3 regions of the Ruegeria sp. TM1040 genome follow, and region 1 is predicted to be linked to each of the others. Evidence: riboswitches for the same ligand, from Rfam matches in the RefSeq annotation. Region 1 holds a riboswitch; each other region holds the start of a gene.
The links. Region 1 has a riboswitch for thiamine pyrophosphate ahead of thiB (thiamine ABC transporter substrate binding subunit). Riboswitches for the same ligand answer to the same signal wherever they lie in the genome.
Positions count from the first base shown of each region.

Region 2: it holds a riboswitch for thiamine pyrophosphate, as region 1 does, so the genes downstream of both, thiD (bifunctional hydroxymethylpyrimidine kinase/phosphomethylpyrimidine kinase) here and thiB (thiamine ABC transporter substrate binding subunit) in region 1, are expected to answer to the same signal.
Region 3: it holds a riboswitch for thiamine pyrophosphate, as region 1 does, so the genes downstream of both, thiC (phosphomethylpyrimidine synthase ThiC) here and thiB (thiamine ABC transporter substrate binding subunit) in region 1, are expected to answer to the same signal.

Region 1 covers NC_008044.1:2,979,077-2,986,260, reverse strand. The annotation lists gene TM1040_RS18560 (undecaprenyl-diphosphate phosphatase) at 1-271, shown strand, start outside; gene TM1040_RS18555 (complex I NDUFA9 subunit family protein) at 330-1,319, opposite strand; tRNA gene TM1040_RS18550 (tRNA-Leu) at 1,521-1,607, shown strand; tRNA gene TM1040_RS18545 (tRNA-Leu) at 1,764-1,850, shown strand; gene aroC (chorismate synthase) at 2,098-3,210, opposite strand; TPP riboswitch at 3,530-3,634, shown strand; gene thiB (thiamine ABC transporter substrate binding subunit) at 3,687-4,667, shown strand; gene TM1040_RS18530 (thiamine/thiamine pyrophosphate ABC transporter permease ThiP) at 4,643-6,214, shown strand; gene TM1040_RS18525 (thiamine ABC transporter ATP-binding protein) at 6,201-6,896, shown strand; gene TM1040_RS18520 (glutathione S-transferase) at 7,014-7,184, shown strand, end outside.
Region 2 covers NC_008043.1:700,989-708,172, forward strand. The annotation lists gene TM1040_RS03695 (YgaP-like transmembrane domain) at 1-110, shown strand, start outside; gene TM1040_RS03700 (YeeE/YedE family protein) at 113-544, shown strand; gene TM1040_RS03705 (DUF6691 family protein) at 549-977, shown strand; gene TM1040_RS03710 (MBL fold metallo-hydrolase) at 1,004-1,888, shown strand; gene TM1040_RS03715 (SulP family inorganic anion transporter) at 1,958-3,724, shown strand; TPP riboswitch at 3,814-3,917, shown strand; gene thiD (bifunctional hydroxymethylpyrimidine kinase/phosphomethylpyrimidine kinase) at 3,961-4,764, shown strand; gene TM1040_RS03725 (FAD-dependent oxidoreductase) at 4,761-5,735, shown strand; gene thiS (sulfur carrier protein ThiS) at 5,719-5,913, shown strand; gene TM1040_RS03735 (thiazole synthase) at 5,916-6,686, shown strand; gene TM1040_RS03740 (thiamine phosphate synthase) at 6,683-7,184, shown strand, end outside.
Region 3 covers NC_008044.1:2,154,487-2,161,670, reverse strand. The annotation lists gene TM1040_RS14695 (5-oxoprolinase subunit B family protein) at 113-883, shown strand; gene TM1040_RS14690 (biotin-dependent carboxyltransferase family protein) at 880-1,905, shown strand; gene TM1040_RS14685 (LamB/YcsF family protein) at 1,947-2,720, shown strand; gene thiC (phosphomethylpyrimidine synthase ThiC) at 2,887-4,713, opposite strand; TPP riboswitch at 4,834-4,956, opposite strand; gene TM1040_RS14675 (DUF2478 domain-containing protein) at 5,277-5,795, shown strand; gene TM1040_RS14670 (CoA-binding protein) at 5,870-6,334, opposite strand; gene TM1040_RS14665 (YHS domain-containing (seleno)protein) at 6,662-7,144, opposite strand.

The DNA.
Region 1 (7,184 bases):
CGGGTACAATCGAGAGGACGGCGCTCGGATTGCAATGTTGATGTCGATCCCGACGATTATCGCCTCAGGCGTGCTGCTCGGCACCGAGGTTGCACTGGACGCCGATGTTGATTTGATGCGGGACATGGGGATTGCTGCGCTGCTGGCGATGGCCTCCGCCCTTGCTGCGCTTGCGTTGATGATGCGCCTTCTCAGGTCCGTGAGCTTCACACCCTATGTGATCTATCGCGTGGCGCTCGGTATGGTGCTGTTGTTCATCGCCTATGGCTAAAACAAAAAAGGCGCGACCTGGGTCGCACCTTTCAAATCACCAGGACCAGTGATCCGCGTCAGATGTCTCCGCGCAGGTTACCGGCCGATTTCATCAATTCGTCGTACTGACCGGATGGGCGGAACTTCCACAGATAGTCGGGTAGAACGGACCCCATGGTAACCGGTTCGATCCCGAGGTCTGCCAGACCTTTGGCGCCTTCACTGACCACATTGTCGTTTTGCAGGTTCTTTAGTTGGTCGCGCGTCAGCAGGCCGTTTGTAAACAGGCCAAAGGTCACCGCCTGCGCCATATCGAACCCAAAAGCCATGAGGCGGGCGACAAAATTCGGTAGCGACACAACGAGACGGCGGCGATGGATCACATCAAGCATTTGCGACATCAACTCTGTAAAGCTTTTGACCTCGGGGCCACCAAGCTCATAGGTTCCTGCAGCAGCCTGCCCAGTCAGACCCGCAACAGCAGCTTTCGCGACGTCATCGACATAGACCGGCTGAAACCGTGTCGTCCCTCCTGCGATGGGCAGAACGGGGCCAAAGCGCGTCATGCTCGCAAAGCGATTAAAGAACTGGTCTTCGGGGCCAAAGATGATCGAGGGACGCAGGATCATTGCAGAGGGAAAAGCTTCAAGCACCGCAGCTTCCCCTTCGGCCTTGGTGCGGGCATACGCGCTGTCGCCATCAGCATCTGCACCAATCGCAGAAACATGAACAAGACGTTCAACACCTGTATCAGCCGCGATCCGCGCGATGCGACCAGCCCCTTCGGACTGCACCGCAGAGAACGTGTTTTTGCCGACTTCGTTCAGAACACCCACGCAATTTACCACCGCATCTGCGCCTGCCATAACAGCAGCGACAGAAGCGTCATCGCGGATGTTGCAGAAAACCGGCTCAACCTGCCCCGGCACACCATAGGGTTTGACGTGCATTGCCTCATTCGGGCGACGAACGGCCACGCGCACGCGCCAGCCTTCTTTTGCCATGCGGCGCGCGATATAGCGACCGACAAACCCTGAACCGCCATAAATGGTGACCAGTTTGGACATGACTTGGCTCCTCTCGCGTAGCTGTTGTCCCGATTTACCGCTCCGGCCCCCGTCAAACAAGGTCAAACAAAGGTCAAAACGACGCTGTTTGTCGGAACCGCAGGGCGCTGGGCTTTGTTGCCCTATGATTTTGCAAAAATGTCAAAATTCCGTTTGACGCTCCCCAAGACTCGGCTTATACGCCGCTCTCACGACATCTGTGCCCAGATGGCGGAATTGGTAGACGCGCTAGCTTCAGGTGCTAGTGTCCGTATGGACGTGGAGGTTCGAGTCCTCTTCTGGGCACCAAAATTCCCTCTCAATATAGCTTAAGCAATTGATTGCAGACGCTTTGCAAGCATCCTGCGAGTTCGATCTTGCTTCGTGTTTTTGCACGTTCGGAGGTGCATTTTCCGCTTGCCGCTCCAGCGTTTCCGGCTTATACGCCACTCCCACGACATCTGTGCCCAGATGGCGGAATTGGTAGACGCGCTAGCTTCAGGTGCTAGTGTCCGTATGGACGTGGAGGTTCGAGTCCTCTTCTGGGCACCAAAATTCCCCAAAGCATCCCATGTTCAGCCAATGGCATCTGTGTCGTGAATGGATCGACCGCATTTGGCGCGGCGCCAATTGCATCGAGAGCCGTATTCTGAAGTCGGGCAGGCACATGAAACTGCCAAGTGCGTAAAAACGCGCTCACAACACCCCCCGTGTGCCACTCCGCTAGCTATCTCTGTGGGTCCGCTCTATGTGCGGCGGCTGTTCGCGAGAGCCCGCAGAACGCGCGCTCTTGATTGGTTCAGTCGGGCGCGCCGATCACGCCCTGATTCTCGCCAATCTGCCCGCGGTGCAACAGGATGTGATCGAGAATCACAAAGGCCATCATGGCCTCTGCCACGGGCACTGCGCGGATACCGACACAGGGATCATGGCGGCCCTTGGTGATGACTTCGGCAGCCGTCCCGTCTTTGCGAATCGACTGGCGCGGGGTCAAAATGGACGAGGTCGGCTTCACGGCGAAACGGATCACCACATCTTGGCCCGTTGAGATTCCTCCCAAGATACCACCCGCGTGATTCGACGAGTAGACAGGCGCACCGTCATTGCCCATGAAGATCTCATCCGCGTTCTCGGAGCCCTTCAACAACGCAGCATTCATGCCTTCGCCGATTTCGACGGCTTTGACAGCGTTGATCGACATCATTGCCGCTGCGAGATCGGTGTCGAGCTTGCCGTAGATTGGCGCTCCGATGCCTGCGGGTACGCCGCGCGCGACCACTTCGACAACAGCGCCAACCGAGTCGTGCTGCTTGCGAAGGGCCTGCAGATAGTCTTCCCAGTCCTGAACAGCGGCGGCATCGGGAATCCAGAAGTCGTTCTGATCGATGGCAGACCAGTCAAACCGCGCGCGGTCGATTTCCATTTCCCCCATGCGGGTCATATAGCCCTTGATCTCGATCCCCGGGGCCAAGGACTTGAGGGCTTCGCGCGCTACGCCACCTGCTGCCACCCGCGCTGCGGTTTCGCGTGCAGAGGATCGTCCACCACCGCGATAGTCGCGGTTGCCGTATTTCTGAAAGTAAGTAATGTCCGCATGTCCTGGGCGGAATGTCTGGGCGATCTCGCCATAATCCCGTGAGCGCTGGTCGGTGTTTTCAATCATCAATTGAATCGGCGTGCCGGTCGATTTTCCCTCAAACACACCAGAGAGGATTCTCACCGCGTCAGGCTCATTGCGCTGGGTGGTGTTCTTGTTCTGACCGGGGCGGCGCTTGTCGAGCCAGTGTTGAAGCATCTCTTCCGAGACTGCGACATTTGGCGGGCAGCCATCAACCGTAGCGCCCAAAGCGGGCCCATGGCTTTCACCCCAGGTGGTGACTCGAAAAAGGTGGCCAAAAGAATTCATGGACATGCGCGCGGATCTCCTTTGATTTGATCCTTTAGCGAGAAAGCCTGCCCGGGAAAAGAGACCCGCGTCGCAACAGGTCAGATAAGCGCAAAAACCAGCACAGATTTGATGCTGCAGGGCTTGGTTCTTGAAGGTTTCCGCAGATGTCTAACATCGGCAGTGTGGCATCGCCCCCCTTCTGTCCCTTTGGGTCGCACCCCGGCGATCCTCCCAGTTAAAAGAATAACGTCCACTGGCCTTCTGCGAACCTCAAATATCCCGGAGCGCGAGGCAGAGCCTCGCATGCCAGCCCCTTGCAAAGCCTACCTTGCGCTTCTAGTGTCGCCCCACCTCGGGGTGCGCGAGCGGTCGTGCTGAGATGCCTATGGGCGAACCCGCTGAACCTGAACCGGATTATACCGGCGTAGGGAAGGTTTGGTATGACAAGGTGTCTACACCGCGCTCTCCTCCTTGCCTGACGCCGCATATTGGAGGACGACATGAAATCCCTCATCTTTGCGAGCGCCACTTGTTTAGCTACTGCAGTTGCCGCTGCGGATACGCCGGAATTGGTGGTCTATACTTACGACAGCTTTGTCTCGGAATGGGGACCCGGACCGGCCGTCGAAGAGGCTTTTGAAGCGGTCTGCGGATGCGATCTGAAATTCGTCGGCGCGGGCGATGGCGCTGCGCTGCTCGCGCGGATCAAACTGGAAGGCGCTCGGTCTGACGCGGATGTGGTCTTAGGGCTCGACACCAACCTTACCGCGGCAGCCAAGGAAACCGGATTGTTTGCGCCAGTGTCGGTTGAGGCCGATTACGCACTGCCAATCACCTGGAGCGACACGCATTTTGCCCCCTATGACTGGGGATATTTTGCATTTGTTCACAACGCAGATGTTCCGGCACCTTCGAACTTTGAAGCCTTGGCTGACAGTGATCTGAAAATCGTGATCCAGGATCCAAGGTCCTCGACGCCGGGACTGGGGCTCTTGATGTGGGTAAAGGCCGCATATGGGGAGGACGCGCCTGCCCTCTGGGAAGGTCTCAGCGACAATATCGTCACCGTCACCAAAGGCTGGTCCGAAGCATACGGACTGTTCCTCGAAGGCGAGGCAGATATGGTGCTCTCCTACACCACGTCGCCCGCCTATCATCTGATCGCCGAAGAGGACGACAGCAAGTCGGCTGCACTATTCGATGAAGGTCACTACATGCAGGTCGAGGTCGCGGGCAAGCTCGCGGCGAGCGATGAGAGCGCATTGGCGGATCAGTTCCTCGAGTTCATGGTCTCTGATGCCTTCCAGTCGATCATCCCAACCACAAACTGGATGTACCCCGCCGTCACGCCTGATTCAGGCTTGCCACAGGGGTTTGAAACCCTGATCAGCCCGGAGAAATCACTGCTTCTGCCCGAGGACGAAGCCGCTGCGCTGCGCGCCGAGGCGTTGGAAGAATGGCGCGCAGCGCTCAGCCGATAAGCTTGCCCGTCGTCGCGACCTGGCCCGGAACCTGCGCTGCTCTTGGTGTGTTGCTCTTGGTTCTGGGCACACTTGTCGCGGTCGCCTGGCATGCTGACGGGGGCGCTAGGTTTGCCGCAGCCGATTGGGCCGCGCTTCGCTTCACGCTCGTCCAAGCAAGCCTGTCTGCGCTGCTGAGTGTCGGGCTTGCCGTGCCTGTGGCGCGTGCCTTGGCGCGGCGGCGCTTTTGGGGGCGGCGTGCACTCATTACCTTGCTCGGCGCGCCATTCATCCTGCCCGTGATTGTTGCCATTCTCGGATTGCTCTCTGTCTTTGGGCGGTCTGGTTGGGTGAGTGACATCCTCAGCCTCATCGGCGTGCCGCCCTTGCAGATCTACGGGCTGCACGGGGTAGTGATTGCCCATGTGTTCTTTAACTTGCCACTGGCGACCCGTCTGATCCTTCAGGGCTGGCAAGAAATCCCGGCCGAACGCTTTCGTTTGGCGGCACAGTTGAACGCGGGGCCGCGCGCAATATGGTTCTTGATCGAATTGCCGATGCTGCGACAGGTCCTGCCGGGTGCTGCGGCGGTGATTTTCGCCATCTGCCTTTCCAGCTTTGCGGTTGCCTTGACCCTGGGGGGCGGGCCTCGCGCCACCACGCTGGAACTCGCGATCTACCAGGCCTTTCATTTTGACTTTGATCTTGGGCGGGCGGCGATGCTTGCGACTGTGCAGCTTGGTCTGACCATTGTGGCAGCACTTCTAGCGCTTCGGGCCTCCACCACCGAGGGGCTGGGGGCTGGACTTGATCGTGCGGTGATGCGTTGGGACGGCAAAGGCGCATTCACGCGCTGTCTGGATGGTGTCTGGATTTTCGCTGCTGCTCTGTTCCTGCTGTTGCCATTGCTGTCGGTGGTGATGGCAGGGCTCCCGGGGCTTTGGACGCTGCCGCGTTCGGTCTGGAGCGCGGCATTGGTCTCTTTGCAGGTTGCAACCCTGAGTACGGTGCTGTTGTTGATTGTTGCGCTGCCGCTCTCGGCGAGCATCGCGCTTGGACGCAAGCGCTTGGGCGAGGTCGCGGGGATCCTTGGGCTCGCCGCGTCGCCATTGGTGATTGGGACTGGATTGTTTGTCATGGTCTATCCCTTTGTGGATCCGCGCCTCTTGGCTCTACCGGTGACGGCCCTCGTGAACATGGTAATGGCCTTGCCCTTTGCGCTGCGCATCCTCGTGCCACGCCTGCGGCAGGTGCTTTGGCAGAATGGCCGGCTTGCCTTGGCGCTGGATATGCGCGCGGGTACGGTCTGGAGGATTGTTCTGCTGCCGCGCTGCCGCGCGCAGATCGGATTCGCGACCGGGCTTACTGCTGCGCTTTCGCTTGGCGATCTTGGTGTAATCGCACTTTTTGCTGATCCAGAAGTCGCCACCCTGCCGCTCCAGGTCTACCGGCTGATGGGGGCCTACCGGATGGAGGCGGCGCAGGCAGCGGCGCTCCTGTTGTTTGTGTTGTCGATAGGTGCATTCTGGGCGCTGGACCGGGGAGGGCGTTTTCATGCTGAGGCTTGAAGATCTCGATATTCGCAAAGGCAGCTTTTGTCTGTCGGGCACGGCGTCGATAGGCGCGGCCGACTCCGTGGCGGTTATCGGGCCTTCGGGTGCCGGGAAATCCACCCTGCTCGAGGCGATTGCGGGGTTTCAACCGTTGCACGCGGGTCAGGTCCTCTGGCGTGGCGAGGATCTCACTGCGCACAGGCCGGGACAACGCCCGGTGGCGATGCTCTTTCAGGATGGCAATCTATTTCCACACCTGACCGTGCGCCAGAATGCCGGGCTTGGGATTGATCCCAATCGGAAGCTCAGGCCGAAGGAGAGGCAGACTGTGGAGGAGGCCATTGCGCGTGTGGGGCTGGGCGGCCTGGAGGAGCGCAAGCCAGCAGAGCTTTCGGGAGGGCAGCAAAGCCGTGCGGCGCTGGCCCGGGTGTTGGTGCAAAGACGCGATATTTTGCTTCTGGACGAGCCGTTTGCGGCACTGGGGCCGGCGCTCAAGGCCGAGATGCTCGATCTCGTCAAGGAAATCACCTCTGAAAACGGTGTCACCTTGTTGATGGTGAGTCATGATCCAGATGATGCGCGCCGCATTGCCGATCAGGTGATCCTGATAGCCGAAGGTCAATTGTATCCTCCTGCGCCGACGCATGCCTTGTTGGACAACCCGCCGCCAGCGCTTCGGGGATACCTCGGAGCCTGATTTCGTGACGAGGGATTGCGTCGAAATGCCAGCCGCTCTGTGCGGTTTTTGCGATCACCCATTTCCCAAACGGGCATCTACCCGCTAGAGTTGCGCCAACTTGGGAGACCTCATGAGATGAAGCTTTTTTATTCGCCCGCTTCCCCCTTTGTTCGCAAAGTGGTTCTGGTTCTGCACGAGACAGAGCAGTTGGATGACGTGGAACTGCAGCTTGTTGCCACCACGGTGACAGAACCGGATTCGGCCCTTGCTGCCAGCAATCCGCTGGCAAAAATCCCAGCTCTGGCC
Region 2 (7,184 bases), on a different replicon from region 1:
CTATCGTGCGATACGGCGCAATCGCGGTTGCTGTGGTAATGCTGGTGGTGGCGATGACGCGGGTCTGTCCCTTCTACACCATCTTTGGTCTCAAAACCTGTCGGAGATAAAAATGCAAACTGACTTTACGCCTGTGTTGTCATTTGGGGGCGGGACCTTGATTGGCTTGGCTGCCGTTCTGCTGATGCTCGGACTGGGCCGCATCTTGGGGGCAACAGGAATTCTGTCGGGCACAGTCTTTGTGACCTCGCGAGAAGAACTGTCTTGGCGCGTCGCGCTCATACTCGGCATGCTGCTCGCGCCCGGAGCGATTTATTTCGCCACCGGCGTGATGCCTGCCATTTCGGTTCCCTCAAGTCCCGCCATGATCGTCATTGGCGGCGTGATTGTTGGCTTCGGCGCAAGCCTTGGCTCTGGCTGTACATCCGGGCATGGCGTTTGCGGCCTCTCGCGGCTTTCGCTGCGCTCTATCGTAGCGGTCCCCACCTTCATGGCAACCGCGGCCATAACCGTATTCCTGATCCGTCACGTTTTTGGAGGCTAACAAGATGCGATTTATCTATACTGTTCTGACCGGCCTTGTCTTTGGCGTCGGGATCGCGCTCTCTGGGATGATGAATCCCGCCAAAGTTCTGAATTTCTTTGATATTGCAGGGGGGTGGGATCCAAGTCTTGCCTTTGTGATGGGCGGCGCGCTCACCATCACATTTATCGGCTACCGGTTGGTCTGGCGCCGGCAGGCACCGCTTTTTGAGGGGCGCTTTCAGATCCCTTCTTCGACCTTGATCGACTCAAAACTGGTGGGGGGTGCGGCGCTCTTTGGGGTTGGCTGGGGCATCGCCGGCTTTTGTCCTGGTGCGGCGATCCCGGCCCTGGGCACCGGCCGCTGGGAGGTCGCGCTGTTCCTCCTCGCAGTCATTGGCGGTTTTTTTCTGCGCCGTCTTCTTTCAAACTTGCCCAGTAACGTCACCTCTTAATCCACATGCTATCCGGAGCGGATTCTATGGCCCATTACCCTGTGAATATGGACGTCAAACCCGAGGTTCAGGCTTTCTTTGACGAGGCCACAAACACGATCAGCTATATCGTAAAGGATCCCGCGTCGTCCGCCTGCGCCATCATCGACAGCGTGATGGACATCGACTATGCGGCGGGGCGGATCACCTATGAGCATGCCGATGCATTGATCGATCACATCACGTCGCAGGGGCTACAGCTGGAGTGGATCATCGAGACCCATGTTCATGCGGATCACCTCTCGGCCGCGCCCTACATCCAAGAGAAGCTGGGCGGTAAGATCGCAATCGGTGCCAAGATCATGGTGGTGCAGGACACTTTCGGCAAGATCTTCAATGAAGGCACGGAGTTTCAGCGCGATGGCTCCCAGTTCGACCGACTGCTGGAGGACGGCGACACCTATATGATCGGCTCGATGCAGGCTTTTGCGATGTATACGCCCGGTCACACGCCCGCCTGTATGGTACATGTGATGGGAAATGCAGCCTTTGTCGGCGATACGTTGTTTATGCCCGATGGCGGCTCTGCCCGCGCGGATTTCCCCGGCGGTGACGCTGGAACCCTGTATGACAGCATCCAAAAGGTGCTGGCGCTGCCGGACGAGATGCGGCTGTTCATGTGCCACGACTATGGCCCGAACGGGCGAGACATCGCGTGGGAGACTTCGGTGGGCGACGAAAAGGCCCATAATATCCACGTTGGCGGCGGCATCTCGAAGGAGGAGTTTGTCAAATTCCGCACCCAGCGGGACGCGCAGCTTGATATGCCGAAGCTCATCATTCCATCCCTGCAGGTCAACATGCGGGCAGGCGAGGTGCCCACCGACAAAGACGGGCATCCTATGCTCAAGGTGCCTCTGAATGGTCTCTGATCTTCGCATCACCATCGCGTAGCGGGCCCTGCCCGGGCGCGATTGGCTGCATAAGGAACCCCAATAAGAATGCCGAGCTTTCGCCAATATTTCCCCATCCTCGTATGGGGCCGGGACTACGACAAATCCGCCCTGTCGAATGATCTCATAGCGGCGGTGATCGTAACGATCATGTTGATCCCGCAGTCGTTGGCCTATGCCCTTTTGGCGGGATTGCCGCCCGAAGCGGGGATCTATGCCTCCATCGCGCCTATCCTGCTCTATGCGGTTTTTGGCACCAGCCGGGCGCTTGCGGTTGGTCCGGTTGCGGTGGTGTCGCTGTTGACAGCATCTGCTGTGGGGCAAGTGGCCGAACAGGGCACGGCGGGGTATGTCGTCGCGACCCTCACGCTGGCCTTCTTGTCGGGGAGCTTTCTGGTTCTGATGGGGGTGCTCAAACTTGGCTTCATTGCCAATTTTCTGAGCCACCCGGTCATAGCGGGTTTTATCACCGCATCGGGTATTCTAATCGCGACAAGCCAGATCAAACATATCCTCGGCATTCGTGCCGAAGGTCATACCTTGCCGGAGATGCTCTATTCGATCGCGCTGCGTCTGGGCGAGGTAAACTGGATCACCTTGTTGATCGGAGCCAGCGCGACAGGCTTTCTATTCTGGGCTCGCAAACACCTGAAGCAGACACTGCATGGCATGGGGACGCCGCCGCTCTTGGCGGATATTCTGAACAAGGCGGGGCCAGTGGCGGCCGTCGTCACCACGACTGTGGTTGTCTGGGGATTTGACCTTGCTGAGAAGGGCGTCAAAATCGTGGGTGAAGTACCCCAAGGCTTACCACCGCTCACGATGCCGGGCTTTGCTCCCGATCTGATCGGAGCGCTTCTGGTGCCCGCGATCCTGATTTCCATCATCGGTTTTGTTGAGTCTGTTTCCGTGGCGCAAACTCTTGCCGCCAAGCGACGCCAGCGCATTGACCCGGATCAGGAGTTGATCGGCCTCGGCGCGGCCAATTTAGGGGCCGCCTTTACCGGTGGCTACCCGGTGACAGGCGGCTTTGCACGGTCGGTTGTGAACTTTGACGCTGGCGCCGAGACGCCGGCTGCTGGGGCCTTCACGGCCATCGGGTTGGCCCTTGCCGCCGTGGCCCTCACCCCGTTGGTTTATTACCTGCCGATCGCGACACTAGCGGCGACCATCATCGTGGCTGTGCTGAGCCTCGTCGACCTGTCGATCCTCAAAAAAACCTGGACCTATTCGCATGCCGACTTCATCGCTGTTGCGGCCACCATTCTTTTGACCCTGGGACTCGGTGTCGAAATCGGTGTCGCTTCCGGCGTCATCCTCTCTGTGGTCTTGCACCTCTACAAGACCTCTCGCCCCCATGTGGCGGAGGTTGGGCTGGTGCCCGGCACCCAGCATTTTCGCAACATCGATCGTCACAACGTCCAAACGGACCCCCGTTTGGTGTCGCTGCGCGTCGATGAAAGTCTCTACTTCGTCAACGCCCGATTTCTCGAGGACCTGATCCAGAAACGCGTCACCGAAGGCTGCGCGATCAAACATGTGGTGCTTATGTTTTCGGCGGTGAACATGGTGGACTATTCTGCGCTCGAGAGCCTCGAAGCCATCAATCACCGCCTAAAGGACATGGGCGTTGGTCTCCACCTTTCCGAGGTCAAAGGGCCCGTGATGGATCGCCTTCAAAGATCTGATTTCATTGACGAAATGAACGGAAAGATCTTCCTTTCTCAATATGAGGCCTGGGCCAATCTGACCGCGGGGGCGCAACAGGGCGCTGCGGACACAGGGCAGGGCGACCAGCTGCGCTGCGGCGCATGAGCCTATCTTGTTACAAGAGATCGTTGCACATAACGCGCGCCATGAGAGCGGGTGCGTTTGACTTCACGCGACACAGTTGCTAGCTGAACAGCGAACCGTTGGGGTGCCTCCTGGAGGCTGAGAGGCGTGCATGCGCTAACCCATCGAACCTGATCCGGGCAATACCGGCGTAGGGAACGGTCTACTGATGTGCGGACTCTCTCTTTGCCGGTGCCCCTATTTATGGGAGCATTGTAGTGGCGCATATCGCATTGACCATCGCAGGATCTGACAGTGGCGGCGGCGCCGGTATTCAGGCGGACCTCAAGGCCATGTCCGCGCTTGGCGTTTACGGTGCCAGCGTGGTTACGGCCATCACCGCCCAGAACACCCGCGCCGTAACGGCGGTGCATTCAATCCCGCTAGAGGTCATCTCGGCTCAGATTGAGGCTGTTCTGAGCGATCTTGATGTGCGCGCGATCAAGATTGGAATGCTCGCTACCCCGGGCATAATCGGCTGTGTCCATGAGGCGCTCGGCGCATTTTCGGGGGAAATCGTCCTTGATCCGGTGATGATTGCCAAATCCGGTGATGCGCTGCTTGCTGCGGATGCGGTCGACAGCCTTCGAAAGGAGCTTGTGCCAGGCGCCACTGTTCTGACCCCGAACCTGCCCGAGGCGGCGTGCCTGTTGGATCAACCGGTTGCGCAGTCGACTGATGAGATGATCTCGCAAGGTCTCGCACTTTGCGAGCTGGGGGCACAGGCTGTACTCATGAAAGGCGGCCATGGGGCAGGGGAGATCTGCGAAGATATTCTTGTTTCGGGGGGCGAGGTCCGCGCATGTTTCCGTGCGCAGCGCCAGCACACAAAAAACACCCATGGCACCGGCTGCACCCTTTCCTCTGCCATTGCCGCTGGCCTCTCCAAAGGCCTGACGCTTCCAGAGGCCGTGCAGGAGGCGCATGAGTACCTTCAAGGCGCAATTGCCCAAGCGGATGCGCTGGCCGTGGGTCATGGTCACGGCCCTGTCCATCACTTCCACGCCTTCTGGTCCGCATGATGCTCTATTCTGTCATCGGAGCGGGTGTCGCTGGGCTCGCAGTTGCCACGGAACTGGTAGCGCGCGGCGCAAGGGTGCAGGTCTTTGACCCCGCCGGTCCGCCCGGCGCCCATGGGTGCTCGTGGTGGGCAGGGGGCATGCTTGCCCCTTGGTGCGAATACGAAAACGCCGAAGAGCCGGTCTTGCGGCTGGGGCAAGAGGCAATCCAGTGGTGGCAGGACAGAACCCAAGTCACCCATCGCGGCACTTTGGTGGTGGCCGGGCGGCGCGACATTCCGGATCTGCGCCGCTTTGCTCGCCGCACCGAAGGGTTTCGTCAGATCGACCACGACATCACGGAACTGGAACCCGATCTCGTTGGCTTTTCGCAGGCCCTCTTTTTTGAAGAAGAGGCTCATCTGGACCCGCGCCGGGCGCTTGCGGATCTCTATCAGAGGCTAATGCAAGAGGGCGTGGTGTTTCATGCTGAGTGCGCGCCGGACAATCTTGAAAATGTGATTGATTGCAGAGGTTTGCAGGCGCGCGATTGCCTGAAGGATCTACGCGGTGTTAAGGGTGAAATGCTGGTCATCCGCTGCCCGGATGTGACGCTGACGCGACCTGTGCGACTGCTGCACCCGCGGATGCCTCTCTACGTTGTGCCGCGTGGAGACGGCCTCTATATGCTCGGCGCAACCATGATCGAGAGCGAAGACCGCGCCCGGATTACCGCGCGCTCGATGCTTGAGTTGCTCAGCGCTGCCTATGCGCTGAACCCGGGCTTTGGCGAGGCGGAGATCCTCGAGATCGGCGTCGATCTGCGCCCTGCATTTCCCGACAACCTGCCACGGATCCGCCGGTTGAAGGGGCGGATCTATGCCAATGGGCTTTATCGGCACGGGTATCTTCTTGCGCCCGCGTTGGCGCGTGGCGTGGCGGATCTGGTGCTCAACAACATACATTCGGAGATGGTTGATGAAGATCACTGTTAACGGCGCGGCGGTGGAGGTCACGGCCACCACGCTCGCGGCGCTGCTGGAAGAACGCGGATTTTCGGGACGGGTCGCAACGGCAGTCAATGAAACCTTTGTCCCGGCAACTCAGCGCGCGACGCAGCCCCTGAGCGATGGCGACCGGATCGAAATCCTCGCACCGATGCAGGGGGGCTGAGCATGAAGAGCTTTTACGGCGTTGAGCTGCCCAATCCTCTGATGCTGGGCACCGCCCAATATCCAAGCCCTGCGGTTCTGGAACAGGCCTTTCGCCAAAGCGGAGCCGGGGTGGCGACAGTTTCGTTGCGCCGCGAAGGGGCCGGGGGGGCGGGTGCGTCCTTTTGGAAGCTGATTGCGGATCTTGGCGTGCATATTCTACCCAATACCGCCGGATGCCACACCATCAAAGAAGCTGTGACCACAGCGCATATGGCGCGCGAGGTTTTTGACACGAACTGGATCAAGCTTGAACTGATTGGCCATACCGACAGCCTGCAACCGGATGTGTTTCAACTGGTGGAAGCCGCAAAGATCCTGACCGGGGAGGGCTTCAAAGTCTTTCCTTACACCACCGAGGACCTGATCGTTGCCGAGCGTCTTTTGTCGGCAGGTTGCGATGTGCTCATGCCATGGGGCGCGCCGATCGGGTCCGGCAGGGGGCTGAACAACCCTTATGCCCTGCGCGCGATGCGTGCGGAGTTTCCCGAGGTTCCCTTGGTGATCGATGCGGGCATTGGCCTGCCGAGCCACGCCGCGCAGGCGATGGAAATGGGCTTTGACGCGGTGCTGCTGAACACGGCCGTTGCGCGTGCCGGTGATCCTCCGATGATGGCACGCGCGATGATGGCAGCAATTGAAGCCGGACAACTGGCGCATGCGGCTGATCCGATCGAGGCGCGCGATATGGCCGAAGCCTCGACACCTGTGATTGGAAAGGCGTTTTTGTCATGACGCTCGATCGTTTCTATCCGATTTTTGACGACGCCAATTGGCTGCAGAGGATGCTGCCATTAGGCGTCAAGCTGGTGCAATTGCGCATCAAGGATCAGCCCATCGACGTGGTTCAGCAGCAAATCACACGGTCCCGCGGTCTCTGTCGTCAGCATGGCGCGGTTCTTGTTGTGAACGATTACTGGCAGCTTGCAATCGAGCTGGGCTGCGATTGGGTTCACCTTGGCCAGGAGGATCTCGACGATGCAGATCTGAAAGCCATCCGCGCTGCCGGTCTCAAACTGGGTGTCTCCACCCACGATGAGGATGAGCTTGATCGCGTGCTTGCACTGTCACCGGAGTATGTGGCTCTGGGACCGGTCTACCCGACCATCCTGAAGCATATGAAATGGCACGAGCAGGGGCTGCCGCGGGTGCGCGAATGGAAAACCCGGATCGGCTCTATCCCGTTGGTCGGCATCGGCGGCATGTCTGTCGAGCGCGCGCCCGGGGTATTTG
Region 3 (7,184 bases), 820 kb from region 1:
ATGTGACTATGGGCTTCGCGCAGGCACTTGGCGAGAGGCTTCCCGACAAAAGCCCGGCCGCTACCGACATTTGGGTCTGGTCTTTCCCGGCAACCGCTGGCAGTCATATGCCATGACAAAAAGCCCCATACGTGTTGAGCCCCCCGTCGGGGATACGCAATGGCCCGAAGTCGCGACAGCCGGCTTTGACGGCGTGGTGGTGCGCTTTGCCGACCGGCTGAGTGAGCCCGCAAATCGCGCAGCACTTGCGTTTCGTGCGGCGGTGGATGTGGCCGGTTGGGCTGCGGTTGAAGAGACATCGACCTCCTTGGTGTCCACCTACCTGCGTTTTGACCCTCTGGGGACGTCACATGCCGAGATGATTGCCCAGGTCGCGGCGCTGCTGGAGACCCGCGACTGGTACGCCGCCGCCTTGCCGCAGGGGCGCAAGCTCTGGCGGGTGCCGACGGTGTTTGGCACCGAACTCGCCCCCCAGCTCGAAGAGGCTGCGGCGCGGGCCGGCCTCAGCGCAGGTGAGGCGGTCACGCAGATTTCACAGACCCGGCTTCGGGTGCAGACCATCGGCTTTGCCCCCGGCCAGCCTTACCTGGGCGAGTTGCCGCCCGCCTTTGACATCCCGCGCCAGACCGAGCTCACCCCCGAAGTCCCCGAGGGGGCCGTGGTCGTGGCGATCCGCCAGATCGTGCTGTTTTCTGTCACGACCCCAACCGGCTGGCGCCACATCGGTCAGACCCGCTTTCGCCTCTTTCGCCCCGACGCGCCAGAGCCCTTTGTGCTGCGTCCGGGCGATGAAGTGCTGTTTGAGCCCATCTCGCCCGAACGCTACGCCGCGCTCGAGCGCGCGGGAGTGGATGGTGGCGCCACCTCCGAGGTGCTGACATGAGCGTGCGCCTTATTGTTCACCGCGCAGGACCGGGTCTGAGCATTCAGGATCTTGGCCGTAGCGGCTATCTCGCCTTTGGTCTGTCGCGCGGTGGCGCGGCGGATCGGCTGGCGCTTTATGAGGGCGCGGCGCTCTTGGGACAGGAACCAAGCGCGGCGGCCATCGAGATGGCCGGGCTTGGCGGCACATTTGAGGTCACAACCGATACCCGTATCGCCCTCACAGGTGCGCCGATGAAGGCCACGCTACAGGACGGCTCGGAATTGCGCTGGAATGCCAGCCACCTTCTTGCGGCCGGGATGCAGCTCAGCATTGGCGCAGTGCGGGCGGGGTCGTATGGCTACCTTCATGTGGGCGGCGGCATCGCAAACGCGCTGCAGCTTGGCGCGCGCAGTGCGCATCTCGCCTCGGGGCTTGGCGCACGTCTCCGGGATGGGGCGGAGCTGCCCCTTGGTGACGATGCAGGGGGTGCAGTCAATATGACCCTGACCCCCGAGCCGCGCCTGGACGGCGGCACGCTGCGCATGGTGCCAAGCCTGCAAACCAGCCTTTTTGGCGCGGCAGAGGTGGCCCGCTTTCAAGAGGTACGCTTTCACCGTGACAGCCGCGCCAATCGCATGGGGGTGCGGCTCTTGCCGGAGGGGCAGGGGTTTGCGCTTGAGGGGGGCTTGAGCGTTCTTTCCGAGGTGATCGCACCCGGTGACATTCAGGTCACCGGCGATGGCACGCCCTATGTTTTGATGAGCGAATGCCAGACCACCGGCGGCTATCCCCGCATCGGCTCTGTTCTGCCTTGCGATATGCCGCGCGTGGCACAGGCACAGGCAGGAGCGGCGTTTCGCTTTGAACAGGTGACACTTGAGGAAGCGGTCGAGATTGAACGGCGGGCCCGCGCCGAGCGCGAGCGTCTGCCCTCCCGGCTGACGCCGCTTGTGCGTGATCCGGCCCGAATGCGGGATCTTCTGTCCTATCAACTGGTGAGCGGCGTGACCGCCGGGCGCGATCTTGATGAGGCGCTCTGAGCGCGCTGCGGACGCAAACGAACGAAGGAGGGCCATGGGCCATGACATCTACCGTAGATCTGAATGCCGACATGGGCGAGAGCTTTGGCCCGTGGGTGATGGGACGCGATGCCGAGGTGCTGGACGTTGTGACCTCGGCCAATGTGGCCTGCGGTGTACATGCGGGCGACTGGGACGTCATGGCGCAGACCATGGCCGATGCGGTGGCGCGCGGCGTCGGCATTGGCGCGCATCCGGGCTTTCCCGATCTTCAGGGCTTTGGCCGGCGTAAGCTGCACTTGCCGCATGAGAGCCTCGGCAATCTGGTACAGTACCAGGTGGGCGCCGCCCAGGCGATGGCAGAGGCCGCCGGGGGCAAGGTGCGTCATCTGAAACTGCACGGGGCCATGGCCAATATGGCCGCAGCCGATCATGACATGGCGCGCGCCTGTTATGAGGCTGCTCTGCGGGTCGCGCCGGAGATCATCATCATGGTGATGGCAGGCACTCAGCAGCAGGCCGCAGCCGAGGCGCTGGGCTGCAATGTCGCCTGCGAGATCTTTGCTGACCGGGCTTATAACGCCGATGCCTCGCTGGTGGATCGGTCCTTGCCGGGCGCGGTGATCCATGATGCCGAGCGTGCTGGCGCGCGGGTGGCTCAGATGGTGCAGGACGGGGCAATTCTGGCCGAGGACGGCAGCCGTATCCCGGCGCGCATCGACACCATCTGCCTGCACGGCGATACGCCCGAGGCGCTGGAGATCGCGCGCGCGGTACGCCGCCAGCTCGAAGATGCGGGCGTCACCTTGCAGCAGTTCGACGGCAAGCCGCTCTGATCAGGCGCTGATCCGGGCCTGATTTGGGTAGGCTACGGCGGGGAGGCTCCCGCCCGTCAGTCATGCCCCACCTTTTCAAGGTGGGACCCGACCTCCCGTTGGGCCGGGCGCTGCCCGCGCGCCTAAAGAGGCGCACAGGCAGCGCAGCGGGTGGCCACGGCTGCGCTCAGGCCTCTTCTGGTGCGGTGTCCTTCAGTGGTACATAGAGTTCACCGCCTTCGCGGAATTTTGCCGCCATCGCCTCAAACCCTTCTTTCTGGGCTTCGGCGCGGATGTCGTGGCTGATCCGCATGGAGCAGAACTTTGGCCCGCACATGGAACAGAAATGCGCGACCTTGTGGGCCTCCTTGGGCAGGGTCTCGTCGTGGAAGCTCTGCGCGGTCTCCGGGTCGAGCGAGAGGTTGAACTGATCCTCCCAGCGGAATTCAAACCGCGCGCGGCTCAGCGCATCATCGCGCCGCTGCGCGCCGGGCAGACCCTTGGCCAGATCAGCGGCATGGGCGGCGATCTTGTAGGTGATCACCCCGGTTTTAACGTCATCGCGGTCCGGCAGGCCCAGATGTTCCTTGGGCGTCACGTAACACAGCATCGCGCAGCCAAACCAGCCGATCATCGCCGCGCCAATCCCGGAGGTGATGTGATCGTACCCCGGCGCAATATCCGTGGTGAGCGGGCCGAGCGTGTAAAACGGCGCCTCGTGGCAGCACTCCAGCTGCTTGTCCATGTTCTCCTTGATCTTGTGCATCGCCACATGGCCCGGCCCCTCGATCATCACCTGACAGTCCTTGGCCCAGGCGATTTTTGTGAGCTCGCCCAGCGTTTCCAGCTCGGCAAATTGCGCGGCGTCATTGGCATCGGCAATCGACCCGGGACGCAAGCCATCACCCAGCGAGAAGCTCACGTCATACTGCCGACAGATGTCGCAGATCTCCTCGAAGTGCTCATAGAGGAAGCTCTCGCGATGGTGATGCAGGCACCATTTCGCCATGATCGACCCACCGCGCGACACGATCCCCGTCACGCGTTCCACGGTCATCGGCACCATATGCAGCCGGACGCCCGCATGAATGGTAAAGTAATCGACGCCCTGTTCCGCCTGCTCGATCAGCGTGTCGCGAAACACCTCCCATGTCAGATCCTCGGCGATGCCGTTCACCTTCTCCAGCGCCTGATAGATCGGCACGGTGCCGATGGGCACCGGGCTGTTGCGGATGATCCATTCGCGGGTGTTGTGGATGTTGCGGCCCGTCGAGAGATCCATCACCGTATCTGCGCCCCAGCGGATCGCCCAGACCAGCTTGTCCACTTCCTCCTCCATCGAGGAGGTCACCGAAGAGGTGCCCATATTGGCGTTGATCTTCACCTTGAAATTGCGGCCGATGATCATCGGCTCCAGCTCCGGGTGGTTGATATTGGCGGGGATGATGGCGCGCCCTGCGGCGATTTCAGCGCGGACAAACTCTGGCGTCACGTAGTCGGGGATATTGGCGCCAAAATCCTCCCCGTCGCGCGCACAATGACAGGGCGACAGATCGCGTAATTGGTTTTCTCGGATCGCCACGAATTCCATCTCGGGCGTAATGATTCCTGCGCGCGCATAGGCCAGCTGAGTCGGAGCGGCCCGCTGCCTCCCGCGCAGGGGCGCCGGTTTTACAGGAAACTCAGGCACCAGCCGATCGCCTTCGACAAAGCCATTGTCTGCAGCGGTCACATCGCGGCCACTATAGGCCTCAACATCGCAGCGGGCCTTGATCCACGCCGCGCGCAACGGGGCCAATCCCTCGCGGATGTCGGTTGACACATCGGGGTCGGTATAGGGGCCGGAGCTGTCATAAACCGGTAGCGGCGCCTCGCCCGCAGTCGGGTGGGTGGCGATTTCGCGCATCGGCACGCGGATGCCTTCATGCATCTCGCCTGCCACATAGATCTTACGGGAGGCGGGCAGGGCGCCCGTTGTGACGTTGGGGGTCGGGTGTCGGGTTGGGGTGTTCATCTTGGTGCTCCTCGAGTCCATTCTCAAAAACACCAATTGAGCCGGGCCTCAGGAAAACGGGGCAGGGTGTTCAGATCCTGCCGTCTCAGATCAGCGCGAACGCGCCCTGAACGGGGGCGGTGCGCGACTGTCCTAGCTTCCTCCGCCAGTATCAACTGGGTCAGGTTCAAAGGGTCGCGTCACCGGGATCACTCCCCGTCCGCCTCTCAGTCCCCTTGGGTTGGGACTCCCCTGCGTGCTGCAAGGGGTAGAGCAGCCCCCAAAAAGCGTCAAGCGATTCCCGGCGAGTGTGCTAAGATGAACTCGCGCTATGGGTGTGAGTGCGTCTAGGCATAGTGATTAAAATCAGTGTATTACAGGAAAGTTGTCATGCTGGTGTCTCGCCCGCACGCCTTTTGGCACAGCTCTTGCGCGATGCGCCGCGCCATCCCTGCGCAGGTCGGGCTGCGACAACAGCCCTCTGGTCGGCGCAAGCCAACCGCGCTACGGTTGCCGGCAAAAGACACAAAGGATACCCCATGTCTGCTACCCCCATGTCGGATGACCCCACATCGCTTGCGCCCATGCAGCTGACCTATGTGATGACAACAGAACGTGGCGCCACCGACCGGCTTCTCACGGCCTTGGCCGAGCAACTGGCCAGCAAGGGGATCCGGACTGCCGGCATCGTGCAGACCAACACGGAATGCTACGACAATAAACTCTGCGATATGGATGTGCGGGTGCTGCCAGAAGGTGAAACCATCCGCATCTCGCAGTCGCTGGGCGAGGGCGCGCGCGGCTGCCGTCTCAATCCCGACGCACTCGAACGCGCGGTCGGTCTGGTCACCAGCTCCCTCTCTCTCTCGCCTGCGCCGCAGGTACTGCTGGTCAACAAATTTGGCAAACATGAGGCCGATGGCCGCGGCATGCGCCCGATCATTGCCGAAGCGCTGGCGATGGGGGTGCCGGTCGTCTGTGGCGTGAACAGGATGAATGTCGAGGCCTTCCAGAATTTCGCCGAAGGGCTCTGTGAAGAAGCCAGCCCGGATCTCGATGCCCTCGTAGCATGGGTCGAACGCGCGATTGCGCATCCTGCCTGATCCCTCCGGCCCGCTTCAGCTTTTCAAAAATATCTCGGGGTCCGGGGCAGCGCCCCGGCGCGTTCCGCCAGTGGTCACAGTTTCGATGAAATGATCCCGGTGGCAAAACCACCCTGACGCAGTTCACCAAAGAGGCGCTGATACTCGATTTTTGGGCATCGGTTCTGGATCACGGTGAGGCCGCGCGCCTCGGCTTTTGCGGCGGCCTCTGCGTGTTCCACCCCGATCTGCATCCAGATCGTCTGGAGCGCGGGAAACACCGCCAGCGCCTCGTCCACAATCTCCGGCACCGCTTCGGGACGGCGGAAGATGTCGACCATGTCGACGGGGGCATCAATGTCTGACAGGGTGGCGCGGATCGTCTCGCCAAAGAGCTCCTTGCCCGCGTGGCCCGGATTGACGGGGATGACCCGATACCCCTTGAGGGACAGGTATCTGGCGACATAGTAACTGGGGCGCACCGGGTTGGTTGAAACCCCAACCACGGCGATGCTGTGCGTGCGACGAAGAACGTCTTTGAGAAGCGTATCCGAATACATGCCGCCACTCTGGGTCGCCTGCGATTGCCATGCAAGCCCTTCTGAAAGGGGCTCACGGATTTGGCACCAATGCCTCGACAAGAAAAAAGCGCCCGAATGGCTTCGGGCGCAAGGTGTGGAACGAGGGACAGTGAAAAAGATCTACGGCGGTTCCAGCGCCATAGTCTGTGATACTAGGTGGGGCTCAGCCCGCCGGGTTAAAGGGATCTCGCGATTTTGTGATCACGACCGCCGGGTTGCGCCTTGACGAATCGGCCTCAACCTCGCGGCCAGGTTGTAGGGGTCACGATACGCGCCGCATTGCTTGCGCGGGTCAGGCCTCAGCGCTCATTGGGCGCGCAGCGCCTCCGGCCAGGACGCCTGCGCAGCTTTGAGCATCTGTTGCCTGTCTTCTTGCCACAGGCTGCGCCCGCGCGCAGAATTGAAAAGAAACAGCTGCCCATCCACGATCTCCCAGGTCTCCGGATCGCCGACCGAGGCGTGCCCGCGTGAGAGCCCATAGGCGCAATGCCCGCCGAACCTTGGCGCAAAGGCCCGCGGATCGGCTTCGAACCGGGACCGGTTCTGCGCGGAGTGGAACAGCCACACCGCCCCTTTCCACATCAAGGCATGATCTTGGTGACCGCGCAAAGGGGCCTCCGCCTCGTGGAAGGACACCGGATCATAGCCCCCCATCGCATAGCCATCCTGAACCGCAATATAAATCGGTCCCGCCGCAGCCTTGGACACGGGCACAAGTGCCACCATCAGCGCCAGCCCGACGGCCAGACTCGCAGAGCGCAGGGCAAGTGTCAGAGGGTGTGTCGGCACGTCCAAGGGTCTCCGTCCGGGGTCAGGTTTCTGCGCGATG